One region of the Kribbella sp. NPDC004536 genome, then DNA from elsewhere that is predicted to be linked to it. Evidence: riboswitches for the same ligand, from Rfam matches in the RefSeq annotation. Region 1 holds a riboswitch; the other holds the start of a gene.

The links. Region 1 has a riboswitch for S-adenosylmethionine ahead of thrC (threonine synthase). Riboswitches for the same ligand answer to the same signal wherever they lie in the genome.
Region 2: linked by a shared signal. The riboswitch ahead of ACFYRU_RS24925 (aminotransferase class V-fold PLP-dependent enzyme) and the one ahead of thrC (threonine synthase) in region 1 are both predicted to bind S-adenosylmethionine.

Annotation. Positions count from the first base shown of each region.
Region 1 covers NZ_JBIALY010000003.1:185,380-193,143, reverse strand. Annotated here, with positions in the region: gene ACFYRU_RS26100 (mandelate racemase/muconate lactonizing enzyme family protein) at 1-127, shown strand, start outside; gene ACFYRU_RS26095 (dihydrodipicolinate synthase family protein) at 139-1,092, shown strand; gene ACFYRU_RS26090 (hypothetical protein) at 1,250-2,473, shown strand; gene ACFYRU_RS26085 (zinc-dependent alcohol dehydrogenase family protein) at 2,654-3,652, opposite strand; gene ACFYRU_RS26080 (ubiquitin-like small modifier protein 1) at 3,666-3,941, opposite strand; gene thrC (threonine synthase) at 3,938-5,197, opposite strand; SAM riboswitch class I at 5,211-5,353, opposite strand; gene ACFYRU_RS26070 (DNA-3-methyladenine glycosylase family protein) at 5,551-6,495, opposite strand; gene ACFYRU_RS26065 (hypothetical protein) at 6,720-7,010, shown strand; gene otsB (trehalose-phosphatase) at 6,976-7,764, opposite strand, start outside.
Region 2 covers NZ_JBIALY010000002.1:2,112,854-2,120,617, reverse strand. Annotated here, with positions in the region: gene ACFYRU_RS24935 (LuxR C-terminal-related transcriptional regulator) at 1-301, opposite strand, end outside; gene ACFYRU_RS24930 (prolyl oligopeptidase family protein) at 339-2,387, shown strand; gene ACFYRU_RS24925 (aminotransferase class V-fold PLP-dependent enzyme) at 2,398-3,762, opposite strand; SAM riboswitch class IV at 3,779-3,892, opposite strand; gene ACFYRU_RS24920 (DinB family protein) at 4,002-4,532, shown strand; gene ACFYRU_RS24915 (DUF4184 family protein) at 4,536-5,303, shown strand; gene ACFYRU_RS24910 (DNA translocase FtsK 4TM domain-containing protein) at 5,553-7,764, shown strand, end outside.

The sequences.
Region 1 (7,764 bases):
GACCGTGGCGGCCGACCTCGTGGGCCCGCTGATGGTCGACGAGGACCCGCTGGCCCCGACCGTGTTCGCCGATTGCGACGGCTGGATCGACGTACCGAAGCGCCCCGGTCTCGGCCACGACGTGTGAGAGGTCACCTGATGCATCCGCTGGTAGAACGCCTCCGCGGCACGCTGCTCCCCGCGGTCGTCACCCCGATGGACTCCGACGGCGTGATCGCGTACGACGCCCTCTCCGCGTACGCCGTGACCCTGACCCGGCACGCGATCGGTGGCGTCGCGGTATGGGCGCACACGGGCCGAGGGCTGTACCTGTCGCCCGGTGATCGCGTGAAGGTGCTCGAGACGTGGCGGGCCGCTACTGACGTACCGATCGTGGCCGGGGTCGGCGTACCGAAGTCTGTCGAGGCCCCGACTCTGCAGGAGGCGGCGGACGCGACCGTCGAGATGGCGCTGGCCGCGGCGGCCGGCGGGGCCGATGCGGTGATGGTGTATCCGCTGGCCGGGTTCAACGACGTCGCGGACGGACACGCGCAGGCCGTGGCGCTGCACGAGCGGGTCGCAGCCGAGAGCGGGCTGCCGTTGGTCGGGTTCTACCTGCACGGCGAAGCCGGCGGCTACCCGTACTCGCCCGCGCTGATCAAGGACCTGCTGTCGCTGGACGCGATGCTCGGCGTGAAGACCGCGACGCTGGACCGGGCGATCGGCTGCCAGGACGCGATCTGGGCCGGCCGCGGTACCGGGAAGCTACTCATCACCGGCGAGGACCGGATGTACGGCCCGTCGTTCATGTGGGGCGCCGACACCGCGCTCGTCGGGATCGCGTCGGCGCAGGTCGAGCTGTCGGCCGCCGTACTGCGGGCCTGGACGGCCGGCGAGCACTCGGAGTTCCTGACCGCGTCGGACCGCCTGGACCGGTTCGCGGCGGCGACGTTCTACGCGCCGATCGAAGGGTACGTCCAGCGGATGCTCTGGGCGGCCGAGTGGGAAGGACTCGTACCGGCCGCGGCCGCGCACGATCCGTACGGGCCGTCATTGCCGCCGGGCGAACGTGCGCTGGTGATCCGCTGTCTGGAGCAACTCCACGGACAGTGAGGTGGCGCGCTCCCTCCTGCGCTCCACCACGCTAAATGTGGTCTTGACCGAAACTAGGAGAGTGCGGCCCGAACGTCAATATCTCGCGCCGACCTGCGCTATTCTGCGTTTGGAGGGGACTTGAGGGCCGGGCCATAAGTCGTCGGGAGGTGCGCTGATGGCGCTTGTGGTCGGAGTGGTCGGACCTGAGGACCTGGTCCAGCGGGTGGCCGCGGTCGGCGCGCCCAGCGGTACGACGCTCGTCCCGCTCGCGTACCGGCACGAGACCGAGGCCGTCGACCTGGTCCGGCAGGCGCACGGCGACGTCGACGCGTTCCTGTTCACCGGCGTCGTCCCGTACACGATCGCCACCGAGGCCGGCGCGATCGACCGACCGGCGATGTACGTCTCGTACGACGGGGCGACGCTGCTGCGCGCGCTGGTCGAGCTGCTCCGGCTCGGGCACAACGTCACCCAGTTCTCGATCGACACACTCCGGCGGTCCGAGGTACTCGAGACCCTGATCGAGGCGAAGCTGCCGACGGACCGGATCCACGTACTGCCGTACCGGCCCGGGCTGACCTCGGACGACATCGTCGCGTTCCACCGCGCGGCGCACGACAAGCACGACACGAAGGTCGCGATCAGCTGCCTCGGGTCCGCGTTCCACCTGATCGAGAACGAGATGCCGTCGGTACGGCTGGCCCCGTCGCGGTACTCGATCCGCTCGACGCTGCAGGCGCTCGTACTGACGACCACCGGGCAGCACGTCGGCGACGCGCAGGTCGCGCTCGGCGTCATCGACCTGCCGGAGCCGGACGACGCGCTCGCCGCGGACCTCATGACGCTCGGCGGCAGCCTGGCCGCGCTGCCCGACGGGCGGCATCTGGTCGTCACCACGCGCGGTCTGCTGGAGCAGGCGACGGAGCAGTTCTCGCGGATGCCGTTGCTGGATCATTTGGCGGCCCGGCACCGTACGGCGTACGTCGGGTTCGGCGTCGGACGTACGGCGGCCGAAGCCGAAGCCCTCGCCCGTCGTGCCGTCGGCCGCGCCGCGTCGATCGGCACCGTCGCCGCGGTGGTGTCGATGTCGGACGACGTGGAGATCGTGATCGAGCCGAGCGGCGACCAACCGGTGAGCGTACGCGGCCCCGAAAGCCTTCCGCTGCTGGCGCGCCGGGTCGGCCTCAACACCCAAACCCTGGCCCGCATGCGAGAACTCACCGCCACCCTCCCCGACGGCCTCACCACCCAAGACGTGGCCGACCACCTGGCCGTCCAACTCCGCACCGCCCGCCGAGTCCTGAAACGCCTCGAACGAGCCGGCCTCGCCGCCCCCACCGGCACCCAACAACACGGCCGCACCGGCCGCCCACCCACGGTCTACCTGATCCGCCTCTGACTGTCACGTTTCCGCGGCTGTACCCGGAGCTGCACCTCCTCGATTCCAAAGGGTACGGCGTCGAAGCCACGTTCAGCTGCACCAGCCGGGTGACGCCCTGCGTTTGCGGAAACAAATCCGCACCAGGCGAGGAAAATGCTCCGCAAAGACCGGCGCTGACGGGGGCCTAGCGATCGGACGTCACGGCACGATGACCGTGACGCCGGCCGGGGTGCCGTTCGAGAGTGCTGCGAGGGCTGTTGGAGTTTCTTCCAGGGTGATGCTGCGGGTGATCAGCTGGTGGGGGTTGAGGTTGCCGGTGGCAACTAGTTCGAGCATCTCGGGGTAGGCGTGCGCGGGCATGCCGTGGCTGCCCAGCCAGGACAGCTCCTGCCCGATCAACCGTCCCACGTCGAGATTCACCCCGCCCGGCAGCAACCCCACCTGCACATGCCGTCCCCGCGGCCGGAGCGCCCGTAGGGCCTGCTGCACGATCTCACCGGAGCCGAGCGCGTCGATGGTCACGTGCACACCGCTCAAGTCCTGCACCGGGGCCTGGAGCGTGTCGGTGGCGCCGTAGGTTCGCGCCAGCGCGAGGGCGTCCGGGTTGGTGTCGATCGCGATGACCTCGGCGCGCAGTGCTGAGGCAATCATGACCGCGGACAGGCCGACTCCACCGCAGCCGAAGACGGCGACCCGTTCACCCGCACGTACTTGGCCGACCTGGTGGACGGCGCGGAAGGAGGTGGCGAAGCGGCAGCCGAGGCCTGCGGCGGTGGCGAAGTCCATCTCGTCGGGCAGCCGTACCAGGTTCTCCTCGGCGTACGGCACGGCGACGTACTCCGCGAACGAACCCCAGTAGTTGAACCCGGGCTGCAACTGGTTCGGGCAGACCTGCTGGTTCCCCTCCAGGCACTGCTCACACTTCCCGCACGCGCAGACGAACGGGGTGGTGACCCGATCTCCGACCTCCCACCCGGACACCCCAGCACCGACCGCCGCAATCGTCCCGGCAAGCTCATGCCCAGGCACATGCGGCAACGCGATGTCCGAGTCATGCCCCATCCACCCATGCCAGTCACTACGACACAGCCCGGTGGCCTCGACCTTCAAGACCACCGAGCCGTCCGCCACGACAGGCTCCGGCACCTCCCGGACCTCGGGCACAACTCCGTACTGCGAAACGACTACGGCACGCACCGCAGCAGCTTAATCAGCCGCCGGCGACGGCCGGGATGATGGAGACCTGGCCGCCGTCCTTGATGGTGGTTTGGAGGCCGTCGGCGAAGCGGACGTCGTCGTCGTCGACGTACACGTTCACGAAGCGGCGTAGTTCGCCCGAGTCGTCGAGGACGCGGCCCTTGATGCCTGGGTACGACGCGTCGAGCGAGTCGAGGACCTCGGTCAGGGTCGTACCCTCGGCGGACACCTCGGAGACTCCCTGGGTGTAGGGCCGCAGGATGGTCGGGACGCGGACGCTCACACTCACTGCAGGCCTGCCTTCACGAAGGCGTCGTACGACGCGGGGATGGTCACCTTGGGGCCGACCCGGTCGGCCACGGCGTCGAGTGTCTTCAGCCCGTCGCCGGAGTTGATGATCACGGTCTCGGCCTCGGGGTCGAGCTGCCCGGTCGCGATCAGCTTCTTCAGCGTCGCCACCGTCACGCCACCGGCGGTCTCGGCGAAGATGCCCTCGGTGCGCGCCAGCAGCTGGATGCCCTCGACGACCTCTTCGTCGGACACGTCCTCGATGGCGCCGTTGGTACGGCGGGCCACGTCCAGCACGTACGGCCCGTCGGCCGGGTTGCCGATCGCGAGCGACTTCGCGATGGTGTCCGGCTTCACCGGCTTCACCACGTCGTGCCCGTCGCGGAACGCCTGCGCCACCGGCGAGCAGCCGGTCGCCTGCGCGCCGTACACCTTGTAGTCGGTCGCGTCGACCAGCCCGAGCTTGCCCAGCTCGGTGAAGCCCTTGTCGATCTTGGTCAGCTGCGACCCGGACGCGACCGGTACGACGATCTGCTCCGGCAGCCGCCAGCCGAGCTGCTCGGCGATCTCGAACGCGAGCGTCTTCGAGCCCTCGGAGTAGTACGGCCGGACGTTGACGTTGACGAACGCCCAGCCCTCCTCCTCACCGGCGATCTCGGAGGCCAGCTTGTTGACGTCGTCGTAGTTGCCCTCGACGGCGACCAGGGTCCCGCCGTACACGGCGGTGGTGATCACCTTCGGGCGCTCGAGGTCGTGGGGAATGAACACGACCGAGCGGATACCGGCCCGGGCGGCGGCCGCGGCGACCGCGTTGGCCAGGTTGCCGGTGGAGGGGCAGGCGAAGACCTTCATGCCGAGTTCGCGGGTCGCGCTCAGCGCGGACGCCACCACCCGGTCCTTGAACGAGTGCGTCGGGTTGCCGGAGTCGTCCTTCACCCAGAGTTTGCGCAGGCCGAGCTCGCGGGCCAGGTTCTGCGCGTCGACGAGCCGGGTGTAGCCGGGCTCGGTGTTCGGGAAGCTCGCCACGTCGACGGGGACGGGGAGCAGCGGCTGGTACCGCCAGATGTTCTTCGGGCCGGCCTCGATCTGCTCGCGGGTGATCGTCGGGTACTCGTACCCGACCTCCAGCGGACCGAAGCACTCCATACAGGCGTAGAACGGGCCGAGCGGCGACTTCGCCCCACAGGCGCGACAGCTCAGGTGCGTACCGTTGCCGAAGGCACCTTCACGGATCGTGTGGGTGGCGGTCTGGCTCATGAGTGAGGTTCCCCTCTCATCTTCCCCGGGGGCCGGATCTCGGCGCGGGACGGATTTGGCACCGTTCCCTCGCGGAGATTGCCCCGGACGGGGGCTCCACGGGGAGGGTTGCCGGGACGTCAACGGGCCGTTTCCCTCAGTCCCTCTGGATGAGCTGCCCCGAGATTACCCAATCGGGTCCATATTGTGTCTTGTGATCCCACCATCCGAGACGCGAGGTCTCACGGGGTCGGCCCGAACCCCCAGGCCATCACAATCCGATCCGCGAGGGGTCGCCGAGCGGGCGCTGCGCCGTCCGCGGCGATTGTGATGGCCTGGACGTCCGCACACCCGCGGACGTGCGGGTGGTGTGGCTACAGGCGGTGGGTGGCGCCGGGGGTGTGGGTGGGGAGGGATTTGCGGGGGCCGAAGCGGGGGTGGCCGATGCCGGCGAGTTCGATCAGGCGCTGGACGCGGAAGCGGTGGCCGCGGTACGGCTCGATCAGTTCGGCGCAGCCGTCGTCGTCGAGTTCTTCGCCGATCAGCGCGTACGAGACGTTCCGGGACACGTGGTAGTCCGCGAACGAGAACGCGTCCGCGTCACCGTGCGCCCGCTGGCGTACCTCGGCCGCCGTCCACACGCCGACACCGGGCAGTGACCGCAGCCGTCGCTCGACCTCCGCGCCGTCGGTCAGCTCGAGCGTCCGCTCCAACGCCGACGCCCGGGCGGCCGCCGTCAGCACGACCCGCGAGCGCCGGTTCTCGACACCGGCCAGCAGGAACTGCCACGACGGGATCAGCCGCCACTCCTCCGGCGACGGCGGCACCATCATCGCCCGACCCCCCTGCTGCCCGGGCCCCGGCGCGGGTTCGCCGTACTCACGCAGCAGCAGCCGCCACGCGCGGAACGCCTCCTTGCCGGTCACCACCTGCTCGATCCCCGCCGCCGCCATCGCCTCGAACACAGCCCGCGACCGCGGCACCCGGAGGTGCGGGAACCGCCGCGCCGCGTCCACCAGCACCCGGTGCTCCGGCAGCGGCTCGAACCCGTCCCAGCTGTCCCGCTCCCCGAGCAGCTCCGGTACGCCGTCCAGCGCCCACTCGGCCCCCGGCCCCCACGCCTCCGCCTCGACGGCCCCGGCGTACGGCGTCAACCGCAGCAACACCGGCCCGTCCGGAGTCCGCGTCGCCCGCCACACGGTCCGCCGCCCCGCATCGAACACATACGCCGGATCCCCGGGCCCCTTCCGCAACCCACCGATCACCGAATGCGGATCCACCACCCGCCCAGCCCGCCAAACCCGCACCACCGAACTCACCCACCAAGTCTTACCCACCCCACCGACAGAACCTCATACTGATGCCCATGACCGGCTGGCAGTGGGTGAAGGTTGTGGGGAACTTTCTTAATTTGTCCACGGTTGCGGGGGTCTTGGTCGGGGTGGTTGGGCGGGCGGAGTTCAGTCGGGGGCCTCGGGGGTTGTGGTTTGCGAACGGGTACAAGCTGGGGTTTCCGGTGGCGGGGGCGTTCACGGTCGGGAACGTGATTCTGAGCAAGAACGGCCGGGAGTACTTCGACGACGCGGCGCTGGTGCGGCACGAGGAGCGGCATTCGTGGCAGTACTTCTGCCTGGTCGGGTTGCCGATGCTGCCGTTGTACGTCGTCGGCGTGGTGATCTCGTTCCTGCTGACCGGGGACCCGGCGTCGCGGAACCCGTTCGAGCGGCTGGCGAGTCTGAAGGACGGTGGGTACGTCGAGCGTCCGATCCAGCCGATCGGCAAGACCGTGACGCAGGCGTTCAGCGTGCTGCGATCGCGTCCGAAAGGGCCGTGAGGACGGTCACCACGCCGCTCGGGTCGTCGACCACGATGTCCGCGGCGTCGATCAGCTCGGTCGCGTTCGAGGACCGGGTCGCGAGCAGTACGGCGCTCAGCCCGGCGGCCCGTTCCGCCTCGATGGCGCGGAACGCGGCCAGGTCTCCCAGGTCGTCGCCGGCGTACAGGATCGACCGCGCGCCGGTCGACGCGAGCAGGCCGCGGATCGCGACGCCCTTGTCGATACCGGGCGGACGGAGTTCAAGGACGAGATTGCCGGGTTCCAGCCGCAGCTCGGTCTCCGCGGCGAGCGCGGTCAACGGGCCGCGGAGCCGCTCGAACGCGCCGGCCGGGTCGTCCAGCCGGCGGGTGTGTACCGCCAGCGAGCTGTCCTTGTCCTCGACGAACGCGTCCGGTACGCCGGCCTCGCGGAGCAGACCGGGCAACCGGTCCCGGGCGGTCGCGACGCCGGGCGGAACCGGTTCGCTGGTCACCTTGCCGGTCGCCGCGTCCCACCGCTCCAGCCCGTAGTGCCCGAGTACGACGAGCCGCCCGAGGCCAGGGTGGCCGCTGACGCCGGTGAGTTCGGTGGCGACCAGTGCGGGCCGGCCGGTGACGATCGCGACCTGGTTCACCGACTTCGCCAGCCGGGCGAGCGCGTCCAGCGCGCCCTCGATCGGGCGGGACCGGGCCGGGTCCTCGACCAGCGGGGACAGTACGCCGTCGAAGTCCGACGAGATCACCGCGGACGCGGGGTCCGAGACGATCGCGTC
Region 2 (7,764 bases), on a different contig from region 1:
GCTCCGGGGTCATTGCCACAGCCGCCGACCAATGCTCTACGTCGTCCAGAGCAGCTGCGGCCCGTCGGCACAGGTCTGCGCGGACCACGAGGGGCAGTCCGGCCTCAGCGTCCCGCCGTACCGCCTCGTTGGCGAACCAGGCCTCGCCTCCGTTGTGCGCCAGTACCAGGGTGCCGGCGCGGACCTGTGCGTCGACCGCCGACAGGAACTCGTCGGAGGGCATGGCGAGGAGTTCCTGGAGTACGTCGAGACGTACCCGCTCGCCAACCACCGCGGCCGCGCCCAGCAGGTCGGTAATCACGCTCGCAGTGTGACCGGCGATTGCATAGGTTGTCAGCATGACCTACCCGGAGAGCCGCCGCGACGACGTGGTCGAGACGTTGCACGGGCGCGAGATCGCCGACCCGTACCGCTGGCTGGAAGACCCTGACTCAGCCGACACCCAGGACTGGGTCAACCGGCAGAACGCGTTCACCGAGGCCGAGTTGTCCGGCTACCCGGAGCGGGAGTGGTTCCGGACCACCCTCTCCGCGATCCTGGCGCGCCCGCGGGCCGGCGTACCCGAGAAGAAGGCCGGCTGGTACTTCGTCGGCCGCAACGACGGCACCCGCGCGCAGGACGTGATCTACGTGGCCGAGTCGCTGGACGAGTTGCTGTCCGGCGGCCGCGTGCTGATCGACCCGAACACGCTGTCCGAGGACGGCACGGACTCGCTCGGCACGTTCACGGTCAGCCCCGACGGCAAGTACTTCGCGTACGGCATCAACGAGAGCGGCAGCGACTGGACGACGTTCCGGCTGCTCGACATCGCCACCGGCACGCCGGTCGACGACGTGGTGTCGGAGGCCAAGTTCAGCGAGGCGACGTGGCTCCCGGACAGCTCGGCGTACCTGTACCTGCACTACCCGTCCAGTGGACGCGCCGAGGGCACGGAGACCACCTCTCTGACCGGCGGACGGCTGATGCTGCACCGCGTGGGCACACCGCAGTCCGACGACGAGCTCGTGCTGAGCTTCCCGGGCAAAGACCAGTTCTTCATCACCCCTGAGGTCTCCGACGACGACCGGTACCTCGTCGTGCACATCACCGAGGGCACTGACCCCAGTACGCGGCTCTGGGTCTACCCGATCAGCAGTGACGGGTTCGGCGAGCCGGTGAAGGTCGTCGACGAGTTCGTGGACGAGATCGCGTTCGTACGGATGTCCGGCGACCGCCTGGTACTACGGACCGACCGTGGCGCGCCCCGCGGTCGCGTGGTGCTGTCGGACCTGGCAGGTGAGTTCACGGACCTCATCCCGGAGGCGGAGTCCACGCTGCAGGCCGTACGCGCTACCGCGGACGGCCTGGCCACGTTGACGCTCGTCGACGCCCAGTCCGTGCTGACGCTGTACGCGTTGGACGGGTCCGGTGCGCGCGTCGTCGATGTGCCCGGTGGCGGTGTGGTCGGATTCAACGCAGGGCCGAAGTACGCCGAGCTCTTCATCGGCTTGTCGACAACCACGAACCCCACGCTCTCGTACGTCGTCGCCACCGACTCGGGCGGCGTACGCGCGCTACCGGAACTGGTTCGCGGTACCGGTGGCTTCACGCCGCCGGAGGTGACCGTGACCCGAGTGCACGGCCCCGTGCCGTACTTCCTGATCACGCGGGCCGATCTCGACTTCTCGGCGCCGAGGCCGACGCTCATGTGGGGGTACGGCGGTTTCCGCATCCCGGTCCAGGCCGACTACCGCCCTGGCTGGCCGGCGTGGCTGGCTGCCGGGGGAGTGCTGGTCATCACGAACCTCCGCGGTGGCGGCGAGTACGGCAGCGACTGGCACGACGCAGGGCGACTCAAGAACAAGCAGAACGTCTTCGACGACTTCATCGCGGTCGCAGAGCACCTGAGGGACACCGGTGTGACCACACCGTCGCAGCTGGCGATTCACGGACGTAGCAACGGCGGGCTGCTCGTCGGTGCGGTCATGACGCAACGCCCGGATCTCTTCGCGGTCGCACTGCCCGGCGTGGGCGTACTGGACATGCTGCGGTTCCACCTGTTCACAGTCGGAGCAGCGTGGGCGTCCGACTACGGTCTGCCCGATGACCCCGATCAGTTCGAGGATCTCTTCGCCTACTCGCCACTGCACCGCGTCAGTGACGGTACGGCGTACCCGGCAACTCTTGTGGTCACCGGTGATCACGACGACCGCGTCGTCCCGTTGCACAGCCACAAGTTCATCGCCGCGCTGCAGAACGCCCAGTCCGGTCCGCAGCCCGTCTTGACCCGGGTAGAGGTCAACACCGGCCATGGCTTCGGCAAACCTGCCGCGATGGTCGCGTCGGAATGGGCCGACCTACTGGCGTTCGCTGCTCACCACGTAGGTCTCGTACCTCCTGAGCAGTAGGAGGGCTGAGCTACCAGATGCGCGGAGCGTCGAGGTCGCGGGGATCGTCGGACGGCTGACAGCCGTGCGCGGTCTCCGCGTACTCCGTCCGCGGGCCGGTGGTGGCCAGCGTGCGTACCGCGGCGACGAGCCGGTCCACGTGCTCGCGCGTCGTCCCGAGACCGAGGCTGGCGCGAACGGCCGTACCGTGCTCGTTCCCGGTGCTGAGCAGGTGGCCGACCAAGAGGTGGGCGCAGAACTTGCCGTCGCGGACGCCGATGCCGTACTCGGCGCTCAGCGCCGCGGACACCAGCGTCGAGGTCAGTCCCTGCACCGTGAAGCAGACCGTGCCGACGCGATCCGCGTCCGCGCCGAAGATCGAGTACGTCGTGACGCCGTCGATCTGGGCGAGTCCGGTCCGCAGGCGGGCCAGCAGGCTGCGCTCGTGCTGCTCGATCGCGTCGCGGTGCTTGCTGATCGCGGCGCAGGCGCTGGCCAGCGCGATCGCGCCGATGACGTTGGGGGAGCCGCCTTCGTGCCGCGCCGGACCGGTCGTCCACACCACGGTGTCGCTGGTGACCGCGTGGGTCGCACCGCCGCCGTACAGGTACGGGTCAGCGGCGTCGAGCCAGTCCGAGCGGCCGATCAGCGCGCCGGCGCCGTACGGCGCGTAGAGCTTGTGACCGGACACCGCCACCCAGTCGACATCCAGGAGGGTGATGTCGACCGGGCGGTGCGGCGCGAGCTGCGCGGCGTCCAGGCAGACCCGTGCGCCGTGCGCCTTGGCCACCTTGGCGATCTCTGCGACCGGGAAGATCTCACCGGTCACGTTCGAGGCGCCGGTGACGACGACCAGCCGCGGACCTTCGGGCGCCTGCCGGAGCGCGTCGGCGACGTTCGTGACGGCCTCGGCCGGGCTGGCCGGCGCCGGCAGCCGGACGGTCCGCTCGGCGGCCCAGGGGAGCAGCGCGGCGTGGTGCTCGGACTCGAACACGATCACGGTCGCGTCCGCCGGTACCGCGTGCGCCAGCAGGTTCAGCGCGTCGGTCGTCTGCCGGGTGAAGATCACCTGGTCCGTGGGGCGGGCGCCGACGAACGCGTGGACCTCGGCGCGGGCCCGCTCGTACCACTGGGTGGTGATGCGGGACGCGTAGCCGTTGCCGCGGTGCACCGAGGCGTACGACGGGAGCGCGGCCTCGACGCTGGCCCGGACGGACTCCAGACACGGCGCGCTCGCACCGTGGTCGAAGTTCGCGTAGTCGGTGACCCGGCCGTCGGCGAGCGGGACCAGCAGGTCCGAGCCGACTGTGGCCGGGATGTTGCCGGTGACGTGTCGGGCGACGGTCGGCCGCGCCGTCGTCGCGCCGGCCGGTTCGAGAATGGACAGGATCGACATGCTGCTGCTCCCAGGAAGTCCGCGCTTGCCGAGCGGGGTATCCGCACGGCCTGGTCTTCACCCGGGGCACCCCACCGCGGAGGAGGGTTGCCGGCCAGCGAGCCGGGGCTTGTCGCTGACACTCATGACCTGCCGAGAACGGTAACGAACAGGCCACGGCCCACGCCAGTGCGAATCTCACGATCCGAGATCCTCGAACGAGGAGTGAGACGAGACCGCGCTGGTGTTGGATAGCCCTCGTGACGACCAACGCCGCGGTCTGGACCGCCCCTGATGTCGAGCGGCCCGACGGCTCGCTGACCGCCCCCGAACGTGAACTGCTGCAGGGATATCTCGACTTCTACCGGACCACGCTGCTGTACAAGTGCGCCGGACTGACCGCGGAACAGCTGGCCGCGCGGCCCTCGCCGCCGTCGAACCTCTCGCTGCTCGGCCTGATCCGGCACCTGACCAAGGTCGAGCGGATCTGGTTCCGCATCCACTTCGCCGACGACCCGGCCGAGCCGCTGTTCGCGCCCGAACTGGGGAAGGACGCCGACTTCGAGTTGATCGACCCGGCCGGCGCGCAGGCGGCGTACGACGGTCTGATCGCCGAGTGGAAGCTCTCCGACGACGCGGCCGCGGGGCACTCGCTCGACGACCGGTTCACCTTCAGCGGTACCGAGTCCACGCTCCGGATGATCTACATCCACCTCATCGGCGAGTACGGACGGCACTGCGGCCACGCGGACCTGCTCCGGGAGCAGCTGGACGGCGTGACGGGGGCCTGACCGGTGCCGTTCACGCTCGCCCATCCCGCGGCCGTCCTCCCACTGGTCCGGCGGCCGTTCGTCGCGTCGGCGCTGGTGGCCGGTGCGGTGGCGCCCGACCTGCTGTACGTCGACGTGCTCTACCGGCTCGCGACGCGGTACATCAACGGAAACTTCACGCTGACACTCACCCACTCGTTCATGTCCGCGTTCTGGCTGGATCCGCTGCTGGCGCTGCTACTCGTTGCCGTGTTCAACATCGTGCTGAAGCGGCCGCTGATCGCGCTTGCGCCGCCTCCGCTCGCGGCGCGCCTACCTGCTCGCAAGGGTTTCCCCAACGTCGTCTGGTTGGTCGTGTCCGCTGTCATCGGCTCGCTGACGCACGTCGTGTGGGACTCGTTCACCCACGGCGACGGCTACTTCGTCCGTGAGATTCCGGGGCTCGCCGACGTGAACCGCCCCCTGCAGTACGTCAGCACTGTCGGCGGCTGCCTGGTTCTCGCGGTCTGGCTGTACCACTGGTATCGCCGTACGCCTCCCGCGGTCACTCCTGGTGACAAGGTGCCGGCCTGGGTTCGGTACGTCGTACTGGGCGCGCTGGTCCTCTTCGCCCTCGTCGGTGCAGTCGTGGAAGTAGGCCGGGCGGACGGTGGCCTTGCGGGCGAGACCGCCGTACGGCTGATCCTCTCCGGGCTCGTGTCAGGCGGCCTGGCCGCGCTCGGCTGGTACGTCGTGCTGTGGCACCTGGGACGGCTGCGGCGCAGTCGTGATGCTACGGATGAGCCGGTGTGATCGGCGTGTGACACGTGGGACTCGTGGGGTAATCGGGGTAGCCTGATCAATATGGCGACCCGCACGTCTTCCCCGGCGCGGGCGCAGAAGTCGGCAGCCAAGCGGCCCAGCACGGCCCGTTCGGCTGCTGGTGGACGCTCCCGTCCGTCCGGTGCCCAGAAGCGTGGGCAGAGCTCCAAGCGCGGTGGATCATCCGCCGCGCGGACCAGCACGCCCAAGAACAGCGGACCAGGACCGTTCGCGGCCGCCATGCTCGCGCTCGGCCGTGGGGTGGTGAAAGTCTGGATCGGCATCGCCCATCTGCTCGGCAGCCTGGTGCGGGGGATCGGCCACAGTGCCCGCGACCTGGAGCCGGAGCACCGCCGTGACGGCGCGGGTCTATTCCTGATCGGCCTGGCTGTCGTGGTGGCCGCCGCGATCTGGTGGGATCTGCCCGGCTCGGTCGGCAACGGCGTACGGACCGTGGTGGGCGGCAGCATCGGCATGCTCGGCTGGGCCCTGCCTCTGATGCTGGTCGTGATCGCCGTCCGTACCCTGCGGCACCCGGACCGCAACGGTCCCGCCGGCCGGCAGGTGATCGGGTGGACCGCCGTCTGCCTCGGCGTTCTCGGCCTGATCCACATCGCCAACGGCCTGCCCCGGCCGAACAACCCGGCCGACGGCCCGCTCCGCGACGCCGGCGGCGCCATCGGGTACTTCATCTCGTCGTTCCTGTCCGACCTGCTCACGCAGTACGTCGCCGCTCCGCTGCTGGTGCTGCTGTCGATCTTCGGCGCGCTCGTGATCACGGGCACGCCGGTGTACGCGATCCCGCTCCGGTTCCGCGCGGCCTTCGACGTACTGATGGGCCGGACCGAGCTCCCCGCGGACGCCCCGTCGGTACAGGGCGCGCCGACCGACGACACGGTTCGGCTCACCCGCAAGCAGCGCCGGGCTAAAGCCGAACTCGAGGACGACAACGACCCGGCCATCAGGCCGTACGACTCGCCGGTGCTCGAGGAAGCGCCCAAGCGCGGCCGCAAGACCAAGTCCAAGCCGCTCGTGGACGAGGACGAGCCGTACGACGTCGACGAGGCTGCCGCCGCGCGGTCCTTCGAAGCGCCGGCCGCTGCGCCGGACAAGCCGTCCGCGCCGCCGCCCGAGCCGCCGCCGCACACCCCGCTGCCGCAGCGCGTCGAACAGCTGAGTCTGTCCGGCGACATCACCTACACGCTGCCCGACGGGCAGATGCTGAAGCCCGGCTCGGTGCACAAGGCCCGCACCAAGGCGTCCGACCAGGTCGTCGACCGGCTGACCGAGGTGTTCGAGCAGTTCGGCATCGACGCGCAGGTCACCGGCTACACCCGGGGCCCGACAGTGACCCGGTACGAGGTCGAGCTCGGCTCCGCGGTCAAGGTCGAGAAGGTCACCGCGCTGTCGAAGAACATCGCGTACGCGGTGGCGTCGGCCGACGTACGGATCCTGTCGCCGATCCCGGGCAAGTCCGCGATCGGTATCGAGATCCCGAACACCGACAAGGAGATCGTCAGCCTCGGCGACGTGATCCGTTCGGCGACCGCCCGCAACGACCACCACCCGATGGTGGCGGGCCTGGGCAAGGACGTCGAAGGCGGCTTCGTGGTCGCGAACATGGCGAAGATGCCGCACCTGCTGGTCGCCGGTGCGACCGGTTCGGGCAAGTCGTCGTTCGTCAACTCGCTGATCACCTCGATCCTGATGCGCGCCACGCCCGACGAGGTGCGGATGATCCTGGTCGACCCAAAGCGGGTCGAGCTGAACAACTACGAGGGCATCCCGCACCTGATCACGCCGATCATCACCAACGCCAAGAAGGCTGCCGAGGCGCTGCAGTGGGTCGTGCGCGAGATGGACATGCGCTACGACGACCTCGCCGCGTTCGGGTTCCGGCACGTCGACGACTTCAACAAGGCGGTCCGCGGCGGCAAGGTGAAGCCCCCGCCCGGGTCCGAGCGGGTGCTCACGCCGTACCCGTACCTGCTGGTGATCGTCGACGAGCTCGCCGACCTGATGATGGTCGCGCCGCGCGACGTCGAGGACTCGATCGTCCGGATCACCCAGCTGGCCCGCGCCGCCGGCATCCACCTGGTGCTGGCGACCCAGCGGCCGTCGGTGGACGTCGTCACCGGTCTGATCAAGGCGAACGTCCCGTCCCGGCTCGCGTTCGCGACCTCGTCGCTCGCCGACAGCCGGGTCATCCTCGACCAGCCGGGTGCGGAGAAGCTGGTCGGTCAGGGTGACGGGCTGTTCCTGCCGATGGGCGCGAGCAAGCCGATGCGGATCCAGGGCGCCTGGGTCACCGAGAACGAGATCCGCGGCGTCGTCGAGCACTGCAAGGAGCAGCTGCAGCCGACGTACCGCGAGGACGTCACCGCGGCACCCGGGCCGAGCAAGGACCTCGACGACGAGATCGGCGACGACCTCGACCTGGTCGTACAGGCGG